Diaphorobacter ruginosibacter: one gene and its partner. The protein of the gene in region 1 interacts with the protein of each later gene in a pairwise test. Links are inferred from orthologs where the notes say so. Each region holds a gene or a part of one and is shown in the gene's direction. Other genes may lie near its edges. The genes, in order: recR and recO.

What was found.
Region 2: the proteins of recR (region 1) and recO interact in binary tests that used the Escherichia coli proteins (3 or more experiments, as listed by UniProt). The link is inferred for Diaphorobacter ruginosibacter from one-to-one orthologs.

Annotation. Positions count from the first base shown.
Region 1 is NZ_CP060714.1:1,934,291-1,943,633, forward strand. What follows is about bases 2,914-5,691. They hold recR (recombination mediator RecR), read left to right. Parts: upstream 2,914-3,896; coding sequence 3,897-4,487; downstream 4,488-5,691. Other genes in these bases: dnaX (DNA polymerase III subunit gamma/tau), read left to right, coding at 2,914-3,248; H9K76_RS08830 (YbaB/EbfC family nucleoid-associated protein), read left to right, coding at 3,460-3,792; H9K76_RS08840 (MAPEG family protein), read left to right, coding at 4,641-5,039; H9K76_RS08845 (ABC transporter substrate-binding protein), read left to right, coding at 5,165-5,691. Also shown: H9K76_RS08815 (phosphotriesterase family protein), read right to left, coding at 1-279; more of dnaX, read left to right, coding at 1,245-2,913; more of H9K76_RS08845, read left to right, coding at 5,692-6,229; H9K76_RS08850 (hypothetical protein), read right to left, coding at 6,234-7,499; H9K76_RS08855 (transglycosylase SLT domain-containing protein), read right to left, coding at 7,960-9,343. UniProt on the Escherichia coli protein: May play a role in DNA repair. It seems to be involved in an RecBC-independent recombinational process of DNA repair. It may act with RecF and RecO.
Region 2 is NZ_CP060714.1:3,831,587-3,840,979, reverse strand. What follows is about bases 6,566-9,393. They hold recO (DNA repair protein RecO), read left to right. Parts: upstream 6,566-7,508; coding sequence 7,509-8,279; downstream 8,280-9,393. Other genes in these bases: acpS (holo-ACP synthase), read left to right, coding at 9,040-9,393; H9K76_RS17430 (pyridoxine 5'-phosphate synthase), read left to right, coding at 8,276-9,043; era (GTPase Era), read left to right, coding at 6,566-7,459. In the rest of the region: H9K76_RS17470 (MucB/RseB C-terminal domain-containing protein), read left to right, coding at 1-367; H9K76_RS17465 (DegQ family serine endoprotease), read left to right, coding at 525-1,970; lepA (translation elongation factor 4), read left to right, coding at 2,482-4,290; lepB (signal peptidase I), read left to right, coding at 4,325-5,293; H9K76_RS17450 (DUF4845 domain-containing protein), read left to right, coding at 5,383-5,757; rnc (ribonuclease III), read left to right, coding at 5,757-6,443; more of era, read left to right, coding at 6,521-6,565. UniProt on the Escherichia coli protein: Involved in DNA repair and RecF pathway recombination.

The DNA of each region.
Region 1 (9,343 bases):
GGCCAGCGCGTCAGGGTAGTAGGTCAAGCCGCCCGGATTTCTTGCAGGGGTTAACACATTGACGTTGGTAGGCTCTGGGTCAATGTGATCGGGTGGAGAAAAATTAATAAAAATATGCTCGTGTGTCAACGTGGCTCCCAGTTTGTCGGGATCTATCGGGCCGTTGACGGTCAGCGCCTTTCCGCTGATGTCGGGTATTCCACTATTCCCATCAGAACCTCCGCAAGCAACCAAAGCCACGCTGGCAATCAGTGGCAGAAACAACGTACTGAAATTCATAGAGTCTCCGAAATAATTGATTTAATGAATATCATCGAGTGAGAAATACGTTGGCAATCCTCCTTTTGAGTGCTGAAAAGGATATCAATGTCATTCAACAAAAGCGTGTGTCATTTCGACAATGACGGAATTGGGTCTATTGGCGAATACCTGTGCATGGGTGTCCCAAACCGCTCGCTGCAGGGTTTGGTCAACGTTCTGAACATTTTTTTGCCGGTTTGGCGCGGTTGAACAACGCTTCAATGGCAACAATCATCTTGCAATCCTCCTCGGTTGTAAAAACACCGCTCGGTGAATTTTCACGGTCAAATTCCATGCCAGGCGACGATGGACTATTTATGACTGACTCAACAACGATGTAGGGCAGGAGCGGATCAGATGCCTAATGCCTGAGGGTGCAGGGCGAGGGTTTTCAAAAAAATCGCGCTTCGAAGGCCTGAGATGCAAGGAATTCTTTTGAGAAAACGGCATTAATTTGCAGTTTCCTGTGGACGAATTACATGGGCCTTACGATCTCTTGAAAGCCAATGCATGATTGACTGTCGGATGGACAGGCATGAGATTGCCCCTCTCCAGGCATTTTGATTTTCTAATAGAAATTGACTTTTAAGAGAAAGGATCGATTGTAGGGGTGCAAAACCAGCCATGCGTATGGCCAACGGTACCCCTGAAGCAAGTCATTTGTGAGTACTTGGGCGGGACTGGCGCCAAGCATTGCGAACGTCTGAAAAGACCCTCTTTGAAGAAGCGAACCTCTTGATCTCAAGGAGATTGCTGGAAGAAGGTGACGAGCCTTACCCTCGGCACTGGTTTCACAGTTAGGGCTGCTTGGTTCCCCACCTGACCCGGTTGGCCGCTTCCCCATGCGAGGAGGCCCGTCAAGCAGCATTGTAAACCCACATGATGTGGCGCTGCAGCAAAACCACAAGATTTGTTGGCGTTGAGGGGCCGTAGAATCAGCCGATATGTCCTATCTAGTGCTTGCCCGTAAATACCGTCCCAAGACCTTCTCCGAGATGGTGGGGCAGGAGCATGTCGTCAAGGCTCTGACCAATGCGCTGACCCAGCAGCGCCTGCACCACGCCTACCTGTTCACCGGTACGCGTGGGGTGGGCAAGACCACGGTGTCGCGGATTCTCGCCAAGTCGCTGAACTGCCAGGGGCCGGACGGGCAGGGCGGCATCACCGCCACGCCCTGCGGCGTGTGCCCGGCCTGCATGGACATCGACAGCGGCCGCTTTCCAGACTACACGGAACTCGATGCCGCGTCCAACCGCGGGGTGGACGAGGTCCAGGGGCTGCTGGAGCAGGCGGTCTACAAGCCGGTGCAGGGGCGCTTCAAGGTCTTCATGATCGACGAGGTGCACATGCTCACGAACACCGCGTTCAATGCCATGCTCAAGACGCTGGAGGAGCCGCCCGAATACCTCAAGTTCGTCCTGGCGACGACCGATCCGCAGAAGGTGCCCGTCACCGTGCTGAGCCGCTGCCTGCAGTTCAACCTGCGTCCCATGGCTCCCGAGACGGTGCAGGAGCACCTGACGCGTGTCCTGGGCGAGGAGCATGTGCAGGCGGATCCCGGTGCGCTGCGCCTGCTTTCGCGGGCGGCGCGTGGCTCGATGCGCGATGCACTCAGCCTGACCGACCAGGCGATCGCCTTCGGCAGCGGTGAACTGCAGGAGGCCGGTGTGCGCCAGATGCTGGGCAGCGTGGATCGCAGCTATGTCTTCCGCATGATCGACGCGCTTGCGCGCGGCGATGGCCGCTCCGTGGTCGAGGCCGTGGACGAGTTGCGCATGAATGGCCTGTCCGCGGCATCCACGCTGGAAGAAATGAGTACGGTGCTGCAGCGCATGGCCGTGTTCCAGGCGGTGCCCAACATGGCGTCCGGCGTCGACCCGCACGATGGCGAGGCGCAGGAAATGGCGCGCCTGGCGGGTGTGATGCCTGCGGACGAGACACAGCTGCTCTACAGCATGTGCCTGCATGGCCGCGCCGAACTGGGGCTGGCGCCCGATGAGTATGCCGCCCTCACCATGGTGCTGCTGCGCTTGCTTGCGTTCAAGAAGCCGGCGGGTGAGTCAGGGGCTGCGGTGGCCGCAGCGCTCCCGCCCGGCACCGATGCGCCTGCAGGTTCTCCAGTGGCTGCGTCGGCAGCCGAGGCTGAAAAAAAAACTCTGAAGCAGGCTGACCCGCCTGCAGTCGCTCACAAGCCGCAGCCGCCGGAAGAGTTGCGCAAAGAGATGGGCGCAATGCCTGATCCGGAGCCGCGCGGCCAGGAGGGGCCTCCCGCATCCCGGGCGCCCTTGATGTCCCAGGCGCAGTACCAGCCATCTCCCGAGCCCGTCGAACCGGAATGGCAGGCGGTGCCGGCTGGTGCGCATGCCCCGGCTGTGCGCCTGCCGGTGCGCAGCCCCGAGGAGGTGGGCCGCGCCCAGGCCCCGGCTCCTGCGTACAGGGATGAGCCTGAGGCGCTCGAGGAGGCGCAGACCTACGAGATCCCTGTCCGCACGGCATCCGAACCCGGCTATCGCACGCAGCCGCAGCATGTGAATGGTCAGGGAGCTTCGCTGCGCCTTGTCCCCACGGCAGAAGGCGAGGTCTGGTTCCAGACGGTGCAGGAGCTCGTGGCTGCCGAGGCCATCACCGCGCTCGTGCGCGAGCTGGCGTTGCAGTCGCAGCTGATTGCTCGCGACCAGGACCATTGGCTGTTGCGTGTGGAGCGCGAGTCGCTCAACCAGCCGACGGCGCGCGAACGCCTGAGGGCCGCACTGGAGGCGGCGGGGCACACGCGGCAGATTTCGGTGGAGGTGGGCAAGGTGCTGGACAGCCCGGCGCGCCGCAATGCCTATGCGGCCGCGCAGCGCCAGCGACTCGCCGAGGATATCGTGCAGAGCGACCCGCGCGTACAGCAGTTGATCCGTGATTTCGGTGCGAAGATCGTGCCCGGAAGCATCCGGCCGGCATGATGGCGGCTTGTTGCGGGAATGGGCTTCGGAATTTTCGCTGCGAATCCCGTTCGATTTCTGCAGGCTACCGCTTTCATCGCACAATCAACCGTTCCCGGGGCATTCGGCAGGTTATCCATGTGTGCCGGCAATCACGGAGATTGCGCCCCTTCCATTCAAAGTACCCCATTTTTTGGGTCCATTTCATTCATAAGAAGCAAAGGAATTCACCATGTTCAACAAGGGACAGCTGGCCGGTTTGATGAAGCAGGCCCAGGCCATGCAGGACAACCTGAAGAAGGCACAGGACGAGCTGGCAAACATCGAGGTGGAAGGCGAGTCCGGTGCTGGCCTGGTCAAGGTCGTGATGACCTGCAAGCACGATGTGAAGCGCGTGACGATCGATCCCAGCCTGCTGGCGGACGACAAGGACATGCTGGAGGATCTGGTGGCTGCAGCCTTCAACGCTGCAGTGCGCAAGGCAGAAGAGACCTCCCAGGAAAAGATGGGCAAGATCACCGCAGGCATGCCGGGCCTTCCAGGTGGCATGAAGTTCCCGTTCTGATCGCCCTGGGCCGCAAGCCCTGCCATGGACTTGGGGGCTCGCGATATCGGCGCCCCCTTGGCTGGCCTTCAATGATTTGATTTTCCGCATGAATCGCACTGCCCATGTCTGACACCAGTTCCCTGGACGCCCTGATCCAGGCGCTTCGGCGGCTGCCCGGTGTGGGCGTGAAGTCCGCGCAGCGCATGGCGTTTCATCTGCTGCAGCACGATGTCGAAGGCGCGCAGCTGCTGTCGCAGGCACTGCGTCAGGCATCCGTGTCGATCCGGCATTGCGAGCGCTGCCATACGTTCACCGAGGCTGCCGTCTGCGATGTTTGCAGTGATCCCGGGCGCGACATGTCGCGCCTGTGCGTGGTCGAGACACCCGCCGATCAGTCGGCCATGGAGCGCACGGGCGCCTTCAAGGGCCTGTACTTCGTGCTGATGGGGCGGCTCTCGCCGCTCGATGGCATCGGCCCCAGGGACATTGGCGTCAAGAAGCTGATCGAGCGCGCCACCGACGGCGTGGTGCAGGAGGTGATCCTGGCAACCAGCTTCACGGCCGAAGGCGAGGCCACCGCCTATGCGATCGGCGAGGCGCTCAAGCCGCGTGGCATCCAGGTCACGCGGCTTGCGCGTGGCGTGCCCGTGGGCAGCGAACTGGAATTCGTCGATCTCGGAACCATTGCACACGCCTTGGCCGACCGGCGTTGAGCGCGGCACGGACTGCGACACTTTGTCCACCCCGTCTTCCTAAATCGCCCGAGGATGTGGAATAGAATGCTCTTTTTTTAATAGCTGTCGCCTATAGCCTCCGTCTGTTGGATGGCCCATCGTCGGCGCTATCTCCATTCAAAGAGACATTCCATGCATGCCGCACGTTTCACCGTCGCCTATTGGTGCGTTCTTCTGGCGGTCCTGATGCCCATCGTCTGCGCAATGCTGGCCAAGAAGGGCAGCTTCCGCATGGCATCGGACAACCATGATCCCCGTCGCTGGCTTGCCGCCCAGACGGGTTGGCGTGCACGCGCCAATGCCGCTCAGGCCAACAGCTACGAGGTGCTGCCGTTCTTCATTGGCGCGGTGATCATTGCCCATCAACTGGGCGCGGCCCAGACGCCCCTGGACATGCTGGCGATGGCCTTCGTGCTGCTGCGCATTCTCTATGTCGCCATGTACGTCGGCGACCTGCCCATGGCGCGCAGCCTGATCTGGGCCGCGGGCTTCGCGGTCAATCTGGGAATCTTCTTTCTTGGCTACCGCTGAATCATGACGGGAGAATGAATTTTTCGTGGGCCGGCAGGTCTACGTAGTTCTCCGCTAGGAATGCCCCTGATGACGCCACGGTGCGGCTTCAGGCACTATTGTTGCAGTGCAGCAAATTAATATCCATGTCCCGCTTTGTTCCTTCCCGTCGACTGTTGGGCCTGCAGGCAGGCTCGCTCCTCCTGGGGGCGAGCGCTGCGCGGTGGCTGACGGAAGCGCAGGCGCAGACGCGGGTGCAGCGCCCCTCGACCAAGACGCTCCGGATTGCTGCGGGGGGCATGGGCAGCCTCTACTATCTCCCATTGACGGCGGCCGAGCGGCTGGGCTACTTCCGCGAAGAGGGGCTGAACGTCGAACTTCTTGACTTCGCCGGCGGGGCTCTCGCCATGGACGCATTGCGCAACGGCGACGCCGATGTGGCCTGCGGGGCGTTCGAGCAGTTGCTCGAACAGCAGGCGCTGGGGTTCGAGTGCAGGAGCCTGGCCCTGATGGGGCGCACGCCCCAGATGGCGGTTGCCACATCGCTGCGGTTCTGGCCGCGCAAGGCGCTTTCAAGCTATCGCGACATACGTATCGGCGTCTCCTCGCCTGGCTCTTCCTCGCAGTTCTTCGCGAAGCTGTGGCTGATCCAGGAAGGCCTGTCACCTGATGCGGTGGAGTTCGTCGGCCTGGGTGGTGGTGTGAATGCCCTCAATGCCATGAGGCAGGGCAGGGTGCATGCGCTCAGCCATGTCGATCCGCTGATCACGTTGCTTGAGCAGAACAACGAGGTGCGCATCATGGCCGATACGCGAACGCTCAAGGGATCGCAGGATTTCTTTGGCGGCCCCATGCCCGGGGCATGCCTGTATGCCCCGCGCAGCTTCACCGAGCGGCGCGGGAGCGAAACACAGGCCCTGGCCAACGCCATGGTGCACGCCCTCAAGTGGATGCAGACAGCCGGCCCTTCCGATCTGGCGCGGATCATTCCCATGCAGTACTGGCTTGATGATCGCGGCGCCTATCTCTCTGCATTCGAAAAGGTGCGCGAAACGCTGTCCCCGGATGGCGTGATGCCAGGCGATGGCCCGGCAACGGCGCTTGGCGCGCTGGCCCGCCTGCGCACGAGCCAGGTGGCACCCAAGGTGAACCTGTCGCTCAGCTACAGCAACGAGTGGGTGCGCAGGGCCAAGCAGAAGTTCCAGCTGTAGCTGCTCAGTTGCTTGCCTGGGATTTTCGGCGGCGGGCAAGCAGCGCGCCCAAGCCGCCCAAAGTCGCCGATACCAGCAGCAGTCCCACATTGTCCATCACGGGAACAGGCGTGGCATTGGCTGTGGACGGCGGTTCCACGGGCTTTGCCGCCACGGGGCCGACGGCCGCAGAACACGCCTCCACGCCCGGATTGGTTCCTTTGCCAGCCATCGGCGTGACGCAGTACGAGAGATAGCGATTCTCGTCTTCCGCCGCGAGCGTGTAGGAGAACGGCGTGGCCGCGCCACGGGTCGCCCCCGATTGCACCAGGGTGCCCTGCGATGAGGCCGTCAGCCCGGGCGTCGTGCTGCGCACCAGCACGAACTTTGATCCGCTCGCGGTGGCATCCTCCGGGTCGCTTTCCGTATCGGTGTACGTGTATGAGCCGGCCAATGCCTGTCCCACCTTGGCCGAACCGCTCAGGGCCGGCGTGGCGGCAGGGACTGTGTTCGGTGGCGCGGGTATCGCGGAAATGGAGACGGAGCCGTTCACCCCCGCATCCTGGGGGCCTTTGCTCTTGGGGGCGGTGGCTGGCCCCACGGCGCTTGCGCCGAGCGAGATCATGATCTCCCCACTGTTCCATGTGCATGAATCTCCGCTGCCACCGGGCTCCCCATTCACTCCGCCTCGGCCGTCGCGGCCCGCATTCCCGCCCGCGCCGGCGTGGCCGGAAAATCCGCCGCCCCCGCCGCTGCCTCCCGCGCCGTCAACGGGTGCCCCTCCATTGGCCGCTTCCGCATCCACGCCATTGCCTCCGTTGGCGGGCGTTCCGCAAAGAGCCGCTTGCTCCTGCACAAGGGCGCCATTGGTTGCAGCGGTGCCGGGAATGCTCCAGCTTCCGCTCGGCCCGGCTATCCGGGAGTTGCTGCCACCGCCACCGCCGCCAGCGGCCACCAGGGCAGCACCATTGGTGAAAGTGATCGCGGATATACCCCCGCCACCGGCACCCGTGGGGCTCCCTCCCAGTGTTCCGAATTTTCCTCCCGCACCCCCTGCACCTGCCAGGCCGGAGGCACTGATAGGCGTCGTGTCCATTACGGAACCCTTTCCACCTTCGCCAACAAGGATGCTCAGTGTTTCGCCGCCGGCAACGGTGATGGTCGCCTTGATGATGGTGCCGCCTGCACCCGCTCCACCGATGGCGTCATCCCAACCACCAGCGCCGCCCGAGGCACCTTGCACTTCCACCGAGAGGGAGCCTGATCCGGCGGGCACGGTGTAGGTGTGCACGCCGGGTGTGCTGAAAACCGTAGGTGGATTGGCTTGCGCCATTACATGAGGGACCGCGCAGGCATAGGCAAGTGCCACCAACGCCGTGGTACGGTGGATCCGGATGGCCCATGGGCGAGCCTGCTGAACACTATTCAATGAATGCACTGGAAACATCTCCGCCTTGATGGTCTGAAAATCTCGATCACTGGAAACTCCAGGCGCTTTGGAAAGCTATTGAAATTTCACTATGATTGATTTTATCGATGTATATATTCCAATAACTATTTGCTAATTGCAAACAATTTCCAGTGAGACGCGGCGATGGACCTCTGTTGCTTTCATGGGATGACGGGCTCACTGCTCGGAGGCTGCAATGGCTTCGGTGCATTGTTCCGGTGGCCCCAAACGCCAAGGGCCGGCAAATGCCGGCCCTTGGCGTTTGGGGTGAGTGGCCGCTTTAGAGCCGGCGACTCACATTTCAACGCTTGCGTTTGGCCGGTGCGGCCTTTGCGGGAGCGCGTCCCGCCGCCTTTGCAGGCGCCGCGCGTCCCTTGGGCTGGGCCTTGCCTTGGGCCGCTGCCACCTTGGGCTGTCTTGTGCTGTGGTTGGCGAATGAAGTGGATGTCAGGCGCACGGGCAAATACATGACGACGCGCTCGCCTCCCTTGAAGCGGCTGCTGGTCTTCACATCATTCCAGTCGGCGACGTCCGATGCGCTTACCTTGTAGCGCTGGGCAATGGCAGCCACGGTTTCTCCGCGCTTCTGTGCTTGCACGGTAGTGCGGCGGGTCACGATCTCGGGTGTGAAGGCAATCTGACCGTTGTCGGCCAGCTGGCTTGAGACATCCTGATGGGTGGTGGAGGCGCGCGGCACCATCAGGGCGGAGCCGGCCTTGATCATCATGCGGGGTGGAATGCCGTTGAGCTTGCGCAGGTCGGCTTCGCTGATGCCCAGGCGCTGCGCCGCATTGGCGACGGTCATGGTGTTGGGAACGCTCCAGACGGTCCAGCTGGCGTACTGGCCGTCGTTGTAGGCACTCAGGTTCTTGCGGAAGACCTGTGCGTTGTCCCAGGGCAGCAGGATGCGCGGCATGCCGGCGGCCAGGATCACCGGCTTGTGCAGCGAAGGGTTGAGTGCCCGGAAGTCTTCCTCGCGGATGTTGGCGAGGCTGGCCACCAGCGCCACGTCGATGTCGTGCGTGATGTCCACGGCCTGGAAGTAGGGGTGGTTCTCGATCAGCGGCAGTTCGGAGTTGAACTTGTCCGGATTGGCCACGATGTTCTTCACGGCCTGCAGCTTGGGCACATACAGGCGCGTTTCGGCCGGCATGTTCAGCTCGGTATAGCTGGTGCCCAGCCCGAGCTTTTCATTGCGCGCAATGGCGCGCGCCACGCTGCCTTCGCCCCAGTTGTAGGCGGCGAGCGCCAGGTGCCAGTCGCCAAACATGCCGTAGAGCTTCTGGAGATAGTCGAGTGCCGCCCTGGTGGAGGCGAGCACGTCACGGCGATCATCGCGGAATGCGTTCTGCTTGAGATCGAAATAGGAGCCGGTGGCGGGCATGAACTGCCACATGCCGGCCGCCTTGGCGGTGGACACGGCCTGCGGGTTGAAGGCGCTCTCGATGTAGGGCAGCAGCGCCAGCTCGGTCGGCATCCCCCGGCGCTCGAGTTCCTCGACGATATGGAACAGGTACTTGCTGGAGCGCTCGGTCATGCGCAGCATGTAGTCGGGACGCGTGGCGTACCACTGCTCACGGTCGCGTACGAGGTCGGTGTCCAGGTCGGGCATGGCAAAGCCGCGCCGGATGCGGTCCCACAGATCAGACGGCGCCTTGATACCCGTCACGTCATAGTTGCCGCTG
Region 2 (9,393 bases), 1.9 Mb from region 1 along the record:
CGTCGGATACCGCGTGGTGCACCAGCCCCGTTTCCCCACCACGCTTGAGGCCCATGGCTGGCAGTTGCCGGTGCCTGTGGAGGGCTTCGTGCTGCTCAATTGCTCGCAGAGACAGAAGCTGCACCTGCAGCCGTTGCGATCGGCGCAGGTGCAATGCGTCTATTCCGACGGGCTGGCCACGATCTCGGTGTTCCTTGAGCCGTACAGGGAAGACCGGCATGCCTTCGAAGGGCAGGAGTTGCGCGTCGGCGCGACCCACACCCTGTCCGCACGCGTTGCCGGCGACAGCTGGGTCACCATGGTGGGTGAAGTTCCGCTCGCAACGCTCCAGCGCTTCGCATCGGCTATAAAGCAGACATCGGGCTGATGTGATCCCGCGAGCGCAGCCTGAATCTGCGGCCTCGTCGGGAACCAAATGGCGCATTTGTCCTTCACAGATGAGAGCAATCCATTTGCTAACGTACAGAATTCCTTGAGAGGTATTGATGCTGAGGACTCCTCCGAAAACTTTGCATGGCTGCGCGATGGCCGTCATCACGGCGGTTGCGCTGGGCGCTTCCATGGGCGCCGTTCAGCCGGTTCATGCACAGCCTGCGGCCGTCGCACGCGGCCTGCCTGACTTCACCGACCTGGTCGACCAGGTCGGGCCTGCCGTCGTGAACATCCGCACCACCGAGCGCGTGACGCCCGGTGAATCGCCGACGGGCATGGATGAGGACATGCTGGAGTTCTTCAAGCGCTTCGGCATCCCCGTGCCGAACGTGCCGCGCCAGCAATCGCCACGCCGCTCGCAGCCCCAGCAGCAGGAAGAGCAGCCGCGTGGCGTGGGCTCGGGCTTCATCCTGAGTTCCGATGGCTATGTGATGACCAACGCCCACGTGGTGGAGGGTGCCGACGAGGTGATCGTCACGCTGACCGACAAGCGCGAGTTCAAGGCGAAGATCGTGGGGTCGGACAAGCGATCGGACGTGGCCGTGGTGAAGATCGATGCGACGGGCTTGCCGGCCGTGAAGGTTGGCGACGTGAATCGCCTCAAGGTGGGTGAGTGGGTGATCGCGATCGGCTCGCCATTCGGACTCGATAACACGGTGACCGCGGGCATCGTGAGCGCCAAGCAGCGGGACACGGGTGACTTTCTGCCACTGATCCAGACCGACGTGGCGGTGAATCCCGGTAACTCGGGCGGCCCGCTGATCAACATGCGTGGCGAGGTGGTCGGTATCAACAGCCAGATCTATTCGCGCTCCGGCGGCTTCATGGGCATCTCGTTCGCCATCCCGATCGACGAGGCGATCCGTGTGAGCGATCAGCTGCGTGCCTCGGGTCGCGTGAGCCGTGGCCGCATCGGCGTGCAGATCGAGCAGGTCTCCAAGGACGTGGCCGAATCGCTGGGCATGGCCAAGCCGCAGGGTGCGCTGGTGCGCGGCGTCGAGGTGGGCTCGCCCGCCGAGAAGGCCGGCGTCGAGGCGGGTGACGTGATCACCAAGTTCGACGGCAAGGCCGTCGAGAAGACGGTGGATCTGCCGCGGCTCGTGGGCAACACCAAGCCAGGCACCAAGTCCACCGTGACCGTGTTCCGCCGTGGTGCTTCGCGCGACCTGCCGATCACGATCGCCGAGGTCGAGCCCGACGAGAAGGCTGCGGCTGCGAAGGGTGGCTCGGGCAATGCCAAGCCGAAATCGTCTTCGGTGGCTGCGGAGCAACTGGGGTTGGTGGTGGCCGACCTGACGGACGCCCAACGCAAGGAGCTGAAGGTCAAGAGCGGTGTGCGCGTGACCGAGGTGGCCGAGGCGGCGGCCCGTGCGGGCCTGCGCGAGGGCGACGTCATCATGAGCGTCGCCAATGTCGAGATCCACAACGTGAAGGAGTTCGAGGCGGCTCTCTCGAAGGTCGACAAGAGCAAGCCCATCAACGTGCTCTACCGCCGTGGGGATTGGGCGCAATATGCGCTGATTCGCCCGGCTCGCTGAAGGTGGCTCTGGGTCTGCCCGGTACTCCGGGCGGCGGCGGAAATGGCCTCACCACCGACGCGGAAGTGGGGCTTTTTGCTGTCTCCGGAGCTGCTCAGTCAACCCGGAAGCAGAAATTTTGCGGTTTCTGCTACGACCCCAAAATTCTTTCTATCTGCTAATTTCTATAGAATAGCGGGCGTCCAACAACCAATATGAGTATAAATAGACTCGAATCCCCCATCATGTGGGATGAGTCGAATCGATACACAAGCAGTCCACAGATCACGCACAAGTTGTTCATCGTGGATGTGTTAAAATTGTTGATAACCTGTGAATAAATATCCCGTTGCAATGCGGCAACGCCCCTCGACTGCAGTCGGATGGGCTTCCCGAGAAGGCCTTTTTGCCTACAATGAAGCTCCAACTATCGCAGTTGCCAAAGATTGTTGGTTTAGGGCGCGTCGCTATTTGACGCGCCCTTTTTTCTTGTCTGCGTCATTGCAATTCAAACACTTGTCGTTTTCCGTTGATGAATCACATCAGAAATTTTTCGATCATTGCCCACATCGACCACGGCAAGTCCACGCTCGCTGACCGACTCATTCAGCGTTGCGGCGGCCTTGCAGAGCGCGAAATGGAAGCCCAGGTGCTGGACTCGATGGACATCGAGAAAGAGCGTGGGATAACCATCAAGGCCCAGACTGCAGCACTGCAGTACAAGGCCCTCGACGGCAAGGTCTACAACCTCAATCTGATCGACACGCCCGGTCACGTGGACTTCTCGTACGAGGTCTCGCGCTCGCTCTCCGCATGCGAAGGTGCGCTGCTCGTGGTCGATGCATCGCAGGGTGTCGAGGCGCAGACCGTGGCGAACTGCTACACGGCGCTCGACCTCGGTGTCGAGGTGCTGCCCGTGCTCAACAAGATGGATCTGCCGAACGCCGATCCCGACAACGCCAAGGCGGAAGTCGAGGATGTGATCGGCATCGATGCGACGGATGCGATTCCCTGCTCGGCCAAGACCGGCATGGGCATCGACGAGATTCTGGAGGCCGTGGTCGCCAAGGTGCCCGCGCCCAAGGGCAACCCCGATGCGCCGCTGCGCGCGATGATCATCGACAGCTGGTTCGACTCCTACGTCGGCGTGGTGATGCTGGTGCGCGTGGTCGACGGCGAGCTCAAGAAGGGCGAGCGCTTCAAGATGATGGCGACCAATGCCGCCTACGAAGCCAACAATCTCGGCGTGTTCACGCCGGCCAACCTGCCGCGCGATGCGCTCAGGGCGGGCGAGGTGGGCTACATCATCGCGGGCATCAAGGAGCTCAAGGCCGCGAAGGTGGGTGACACCATCACGCTCGAGAAGAAGCTGCCCAACAACCTGGGGCCTGCCTCCGAGGCGCTGCCGGGCTTCAAGGAAATCCAGCCACAGGTGTTCGCGGGCCTGTACCCGACCGAAGCCAATCAGTACGATGCGTTGCGCGATGCGCTGGAAAAGCTCCAGCTCAACGATGCATCGCTGCAGTTCGAACCGGAAGTGTCCCAGGCGCTGGGTTTCGGTTTCCGCTGCGGCTTCCTCGGCCTGCTGCACATGGAGATCGTGCAGGAGCGCCTGGAGCGCGAGTTCGACCAGGATCTCATCACGACCGCGCCGAGCGTGGTCTATGAAGTGGTCAAGGGGGATGGCGAAGTCATCATGGTGGAGAACCCGTCCAAGATGCCGGACCAGGGCCGGATCCAGGAAATCAGGGAGCCGATCGTCACCGTGCATCTCTATATGCCGCAGGAATACGTGGGCCCGGTGATGACACTGGCGAACCAGAAGCGCGGCGTGCAGATGAACATGGCCTACCACGGCCGCCAGGTGATGCTGACCTACGAGCTGCCGCTCGGCGAAATCGTGCTGGACTTCTTCGACAAGCTCAAGTCGGTATCGCGCGGCTATGCCTCCATGGACTACGAGTTCAAGGAGTACCGCGCCTCCGATGTGGTGAAGGTGGACATCCTGCTCAACGGCGAGAAGGTCGACGCGCTCTCCATCATCGTGCACCGCACGCAGGCCCAGTACCGCGGCCGCGCGGTGGCCGCGAAGATGCGCGAGATCATCAGCCGGCAGATGTTCGACGTGGCCATCCAGGCCGCCATCGGCGCGAACATCATCGCGCGCGAAACCATCAAGGCGCTGCGCAAGAACGTGCTGGCAAAATGCTACGGCGGCGACATCACCCGCAAGCGCAAGCTGCTCGAGAAGCAGAAGGCAGGCAAGAAGCGCATGAAGCAGATCGGCTCGGTGGAAGTGCCCCAGGAAGCATTCCTCGCGATCCTGCAGGTGGAAGATTGAGAACAAAGATTCAGGAAGAAGAAGGCATCAGCCCATGCAAGTTTTGACATCTCTGATCCTCGCAGCCTTTGTGGGCTACATCGGCGCCTGGTATGTGGGAGCCATCGAGGGCAATTTCGCGCTGCTGCTGTTTCTCGCCACCGTCGTGACGGGCGTCTACTGGGTTGCGGAGCGCTTTTACTTCCTGCCCCGCCGCAGCAAGGCCGCGGAGGCATTCGCATCGTCGACCACGCAGCGCCGTGAGGAGCTCGAACGCATGGGCATCCGTCCCGACGGCGCGGACGACCTGCAGGAAACCCGCCAGAAACTGCTGATGCAGCCATGGTGGCTCGACTGGACTGCCGGACTGTTCCCGGTGATCCTGGTCGTGTTCCTGCTGCGTTCCTTCCTGTTCGAACCCTTCAAGATTCCGTCGGGCTCGATGTACCCGACGCTGTGGGTTGGCGACCTGATCCTCGTGAACAAGTTCACCTACGGCCTGCGCCTGCCGGTGCTCAACACCCGTGTCACGCAGGGCAAGGCGCCTCAGCGTGGCGATGTGGTCGTGTTCCGCTATCCGCCCCAGCCCAATGTGGACTACATCAAGCGCATCGTCGGCGTGCCTGGCGACAAGGTGGCGTATCTGAACAAGCGCCTCACGGTCAACGGCCAGCCCGTGCCGACCACCGCCATGACCGATTTCTTCGAAGAAGACGCGATGCGCTACTTCAAGCAGTTCAAGGAAAAGTTCGGCGACAACACCCATAACGTGCTGAACAACAATGACGCTCCCGCCTTCATCCAGGGGGCCAGCAACTTCCAGTACCGCGACAAGTGCACCTACAGCGTCGAGGGCGTGACCTGCACGGTCCCCGAAGGCAATTTCTTCGTGATGGGCGACAATCGCGACAATTCGCTGGATTCGCGCTACTGGGGCTTTGTCCCAGAGGGCAACATTGTCGGCCGCGCGTTCTTCATCTGGATGAACTTCGGCAATTTCAAGCGCATCGGAGCATTCAACTGAAGCTGGCGACAAGAGAGTGAAGTGAGCGCGTCGACGGGATTGACGTGCAGAAATCAGTAAATCATCATTTCATGAGATTGAGGGAAAACATGGCAACACATCGCACATCCGCTCCACGCTCGCGCCAGCGCGGCATCTCCTTCATCGGCCTGGTGTTCATCCTGCTGGTGGCCGTGAGCATCGGCTACGTCGCCACCAAGTCGCTGCCCATTCTTCTGGAATGGCAGGCCATCGACAAGGCGGTGAAGAAGGCGGCCAACGAGGGCACGACGGTCCCGGATGTGCGCGCTTCGTTCGACCGTGCCGGAACCATCGACGACATCACCTCCATTTCGGGCAAGGACCTGGAAGTCACCAAGCAGAACGAGAAGATCGTGGTTTCCTACGAGTACACCCGCGAGATCCCGCTGTACGGACCGGCGTTCCTGCTCTACCGGCTTGCCGGTTCCTCCTCATCCAAGTAGTGTTATCACCTGAACTTCAATCGCTGCAGACCCGTCTGCAGCACGCCTTCAAGGACTCCGCGCTGCTCCAGCGCGCCGTCACGCATCGCAGTTTTTCCTCCGACCACAACGAGCGCCTGGAATTCCTGGGTGACTCGGTGCTGAGCCTCGCGGTCTCCGACATGCTGTTTCGCCGCCTGCGGGACCTTCCCGAGGGCGACCTCTCGCGCATGCGCGCGAATCTGGTCAAGCAGGATTCCCTTCACCGGATCGCCATGCGCCTGAAGCTGTCCGACGTGCTGCGCCTGGGCGAGGGCGAGTCCAAGTCGGGCGGCAAGCTGCGCCCCTCCATCCTGGCCGATGCGGTGGAGGCGCTGATCGGTGCCGTCTACCTGGACGGGGGATTCGAGCCCGCGCAGGCGCTGGTCCAGCGCTTCTTCGAGGGGGTGGACCTGAGCCCCGAGAAGCAGGCTGCCGCCAAGGACGCCAAGACCGCCTTGCAGGAGTTGCTGCAGGGGCGCAAGATGAGGCTCCCTCAATACAACGTGGTGAGCACGGCTGGCGCAGCGCACAAGCAGACCTTCGACGTGGTCTGCGAAATTCCTGAACTGGGATTGACCGAACATGGCAGCGGCGGCTCGCGTCGCGCAGCCGAACAAGCGGCTGCGGCCAAGCTGCTTGTCCATTTGAAAGCACACAACGCATGACGACGAACAACAACAATCCTCAGCCGCCTGCGGAAGACGGCACCCCGCAGCCCCCGGTGAATGCCGAGCTGGAAGCCATGCTGGCCGCTGCCCAGCCGGCCGGCGCACCGGCAGATGCGAGCGGGCAGCGCTGCGGCCTGATCGCCATCGTGGGCAAGCCCAATGTGGGCAAGTCCACGCTGATGAACGCCCTGGTGGGCCAGAAGATCTCGATTACCTCGCGCAAGGCGCAGACCACGCGCCACCGCATCACCGGCATCCGGACCAAGGACAACACGCAGTTCGTGTTCGTCGATACACCGGGCTTCCAGACCCGCCACAGCACGGCGCTGAACAAATCGCTCAACAAGACCGTGATGGGCGCGATCGGCGACGTGGACCTGATCCTGTTCGTGGTCGAGGCCGGCAGCTTCACGCTGGCCGACGCCAAGGTGCTGAGCCTGTTCAAGCCCGGCATTCCCACGCTGCTGGTCGCCAACAAGCTGGACACCGTGCACCGCCGCGCCGAGATCGCCCCCTGGCTGCGCGACATGCAGGAGCGCCATCCGTTCGCCGAGTTCGTGCCGATGTCCGCCAAGAACAAGAGCGACATCGAGCGCCTGTTCGGCATCGTCGAGAAATATCTTCCCGAGCAGCCATGGTGGTACTCGGAGGACGAGCTCACCGACCGCAGCGAGAAGTTCCTTGCCTCGGAAACCGTGCGCGAAAAGCTGTTCCGCTTCACCGGCGACGAACTGCCCTACACGTCCACCGTGGTCATCGACAAGTTCGAGGAAGAGGCGAGCAAGCAGCACAAGCGCTTCATCAAGATCGCAGCAACCATCGTCGTCGAGCGCGATGGCCACAAGGCCATGGTGATTGGCGAGAAGGGCGAACGCCTCAAGCGCATCAGCACCGAGGCGCGGCAGGAGCTCGAAAAGCTCATGGATGCGAAGGTGTTCCTCGAGGTCTGGGTCAAGGTTCGTTCGGGCTGGGCGGACGACGAGGCCCGGGTGCGCTCCTTCGGCTACGAGTGACGGACACGAAGCCTTCCGGTGCCCCGATGCCGGAAGGTGTTGAAAACGCATGGCCACCAAGCGCATCAGCGACGAGCCCGCCTTCATCCTCCACCAGTACGACTGGAGCGAGTCGAGCCTGATCCTCGAGACGTTCACGCGCCACTACGGCCGCGTGGCGCTGGTCGCCAAGGGCGCGAAGAAACCCACCTCCAACTTCCGTCCCGTGCTGTTGCCCCTGCAGCCGCTGCGCGTGACCTACACGATCGCGGGCGAAGGCCATGGCGAGATCCATGCCCTCAAGGGGGCTGAATGGGTGGGCGGGCACATCATGCCGATGGGCGATGCGCTGCTCTCGGGCCTGTATCTCAACGAGCTGCTGATGCGGTTGCTGGCGCGCGAGGACACGCATGCGCCGCTCTTCGATATTTATGGGGGCGTGGTGCGCGTGCTGGCAAGCGAGCATGGCGAGGCGCTCGAACCCGTGCTGCGCAGCTTCGAGCTGGTGCTGCTGCGCGAAATCGGACTGCTGCCCGATCTGCATGCCGAGACCACGACGCTCGCGCCCCTGGCGCCCGATGCGCGCTACACGCTGGTGGCGGAGGGCGGCCTGCGTGCCGCTGCGGCGGGGGAGCGGTCCACGCTTGCCGGATCGCACTGGATCGCACTGCACGAGGCGCTCGCAGACGACCCCAACCGCTTCACCGCCACGCTGCGTGCGCTCATGGGCGCGGGCATCGCGGGTGAACTCAAGGCCCAACTGCGCGCACTTCTGCAATACCATTGCGGCAGCCAGCTGCTGCGCACGCGCCAGCTCATGATGGATCTGCAATCCCTATGACTACCAAATCCTCCCGAACCGCCCTGTCCGTGAATGTCAACAAGGTCGCGCTGGTGCGCAACACGCGCCACCTTGGCATCCCGAGCGTGACGCGCGCCGCGCTGCTGTGCCTCGAGGCGGGAGCGCAGGGCATCACCATCCACCCGCGCCCCGACGAGCGCCACGTCCGCGGCAGCGACGTGTACGAGCTTGCAGCGTTGCTCAAGGACTGGCCTGCCGCCGAGTTCAACATCGAAGGCAACCCAACGCAGAACCTGATGCAGTTCATCCGTGATGTGCGGCCGCACCAGGCGACGTTCGTGCCGGACAGCGAAGACCAGTTCACCAGCGATCATGGCTGGACCTTTCCGCAGGACGCCGGGCGCCTCCAGCCGCTGATCGCGGAATGCCGTGCGCTCGGCGTGCGCGTGAGCCTGTTCATGGACCCGATCCCCGGGCAGATGGCGGCCGCGAAGGCCGCTGGCGCGGACCGGGTCGAGCTCTACACCGAGCCCTATGCCGCGGCGGCCACCGCTGAAGAAAGGGAGCAGCAGCTCCAGGTTTATGCCGCGGCGGCCCAGGCCGCACTCGATGCCGGCCTGGGCGTGAATGCGGGCCATGACCTGAACCGCGACAACCTGCCCGACTTCGTGGCGCGTGTGCCGGGGCTGCAGGAGGTCTCCATCGGCCACGCGTTGATCGCCGACGCACTGGAGCTCGGCTATGCCGAAACCGTGCGTGCATATCAGCGCAGCATCGACGCCGGAATGGCTGCCAGGAAATGATCTACGGCATCGGCACCGACATCTGCGACATCCGCCGCATCCGCGAGAGCCTCGCGCGGCACGGGGACCGCTTTGCCGAGAAAATCCTCTCCGAGGCCGAGCTCGCCACCTGGCGTGCGCGCAGCCGGCGCTGGCCCGCGCGCGGCGTGAGCTATCTCGCCACGCGCTTCTCCGCCAAGGAGGCGTTCAGCAAGGCCGTCGGCCTGGGCATGCGCATGCCGATGACCTGGCGAAACTGCGAGATCGGCAAGCTGCCCAGCGGCAAGCCGCACATCGTGCTGCACGGCGAGCTCAAGACCTGGTTCGAAGCCAAGGGTCTGCGCGCGCACATCACCGTGACCGACGAGACC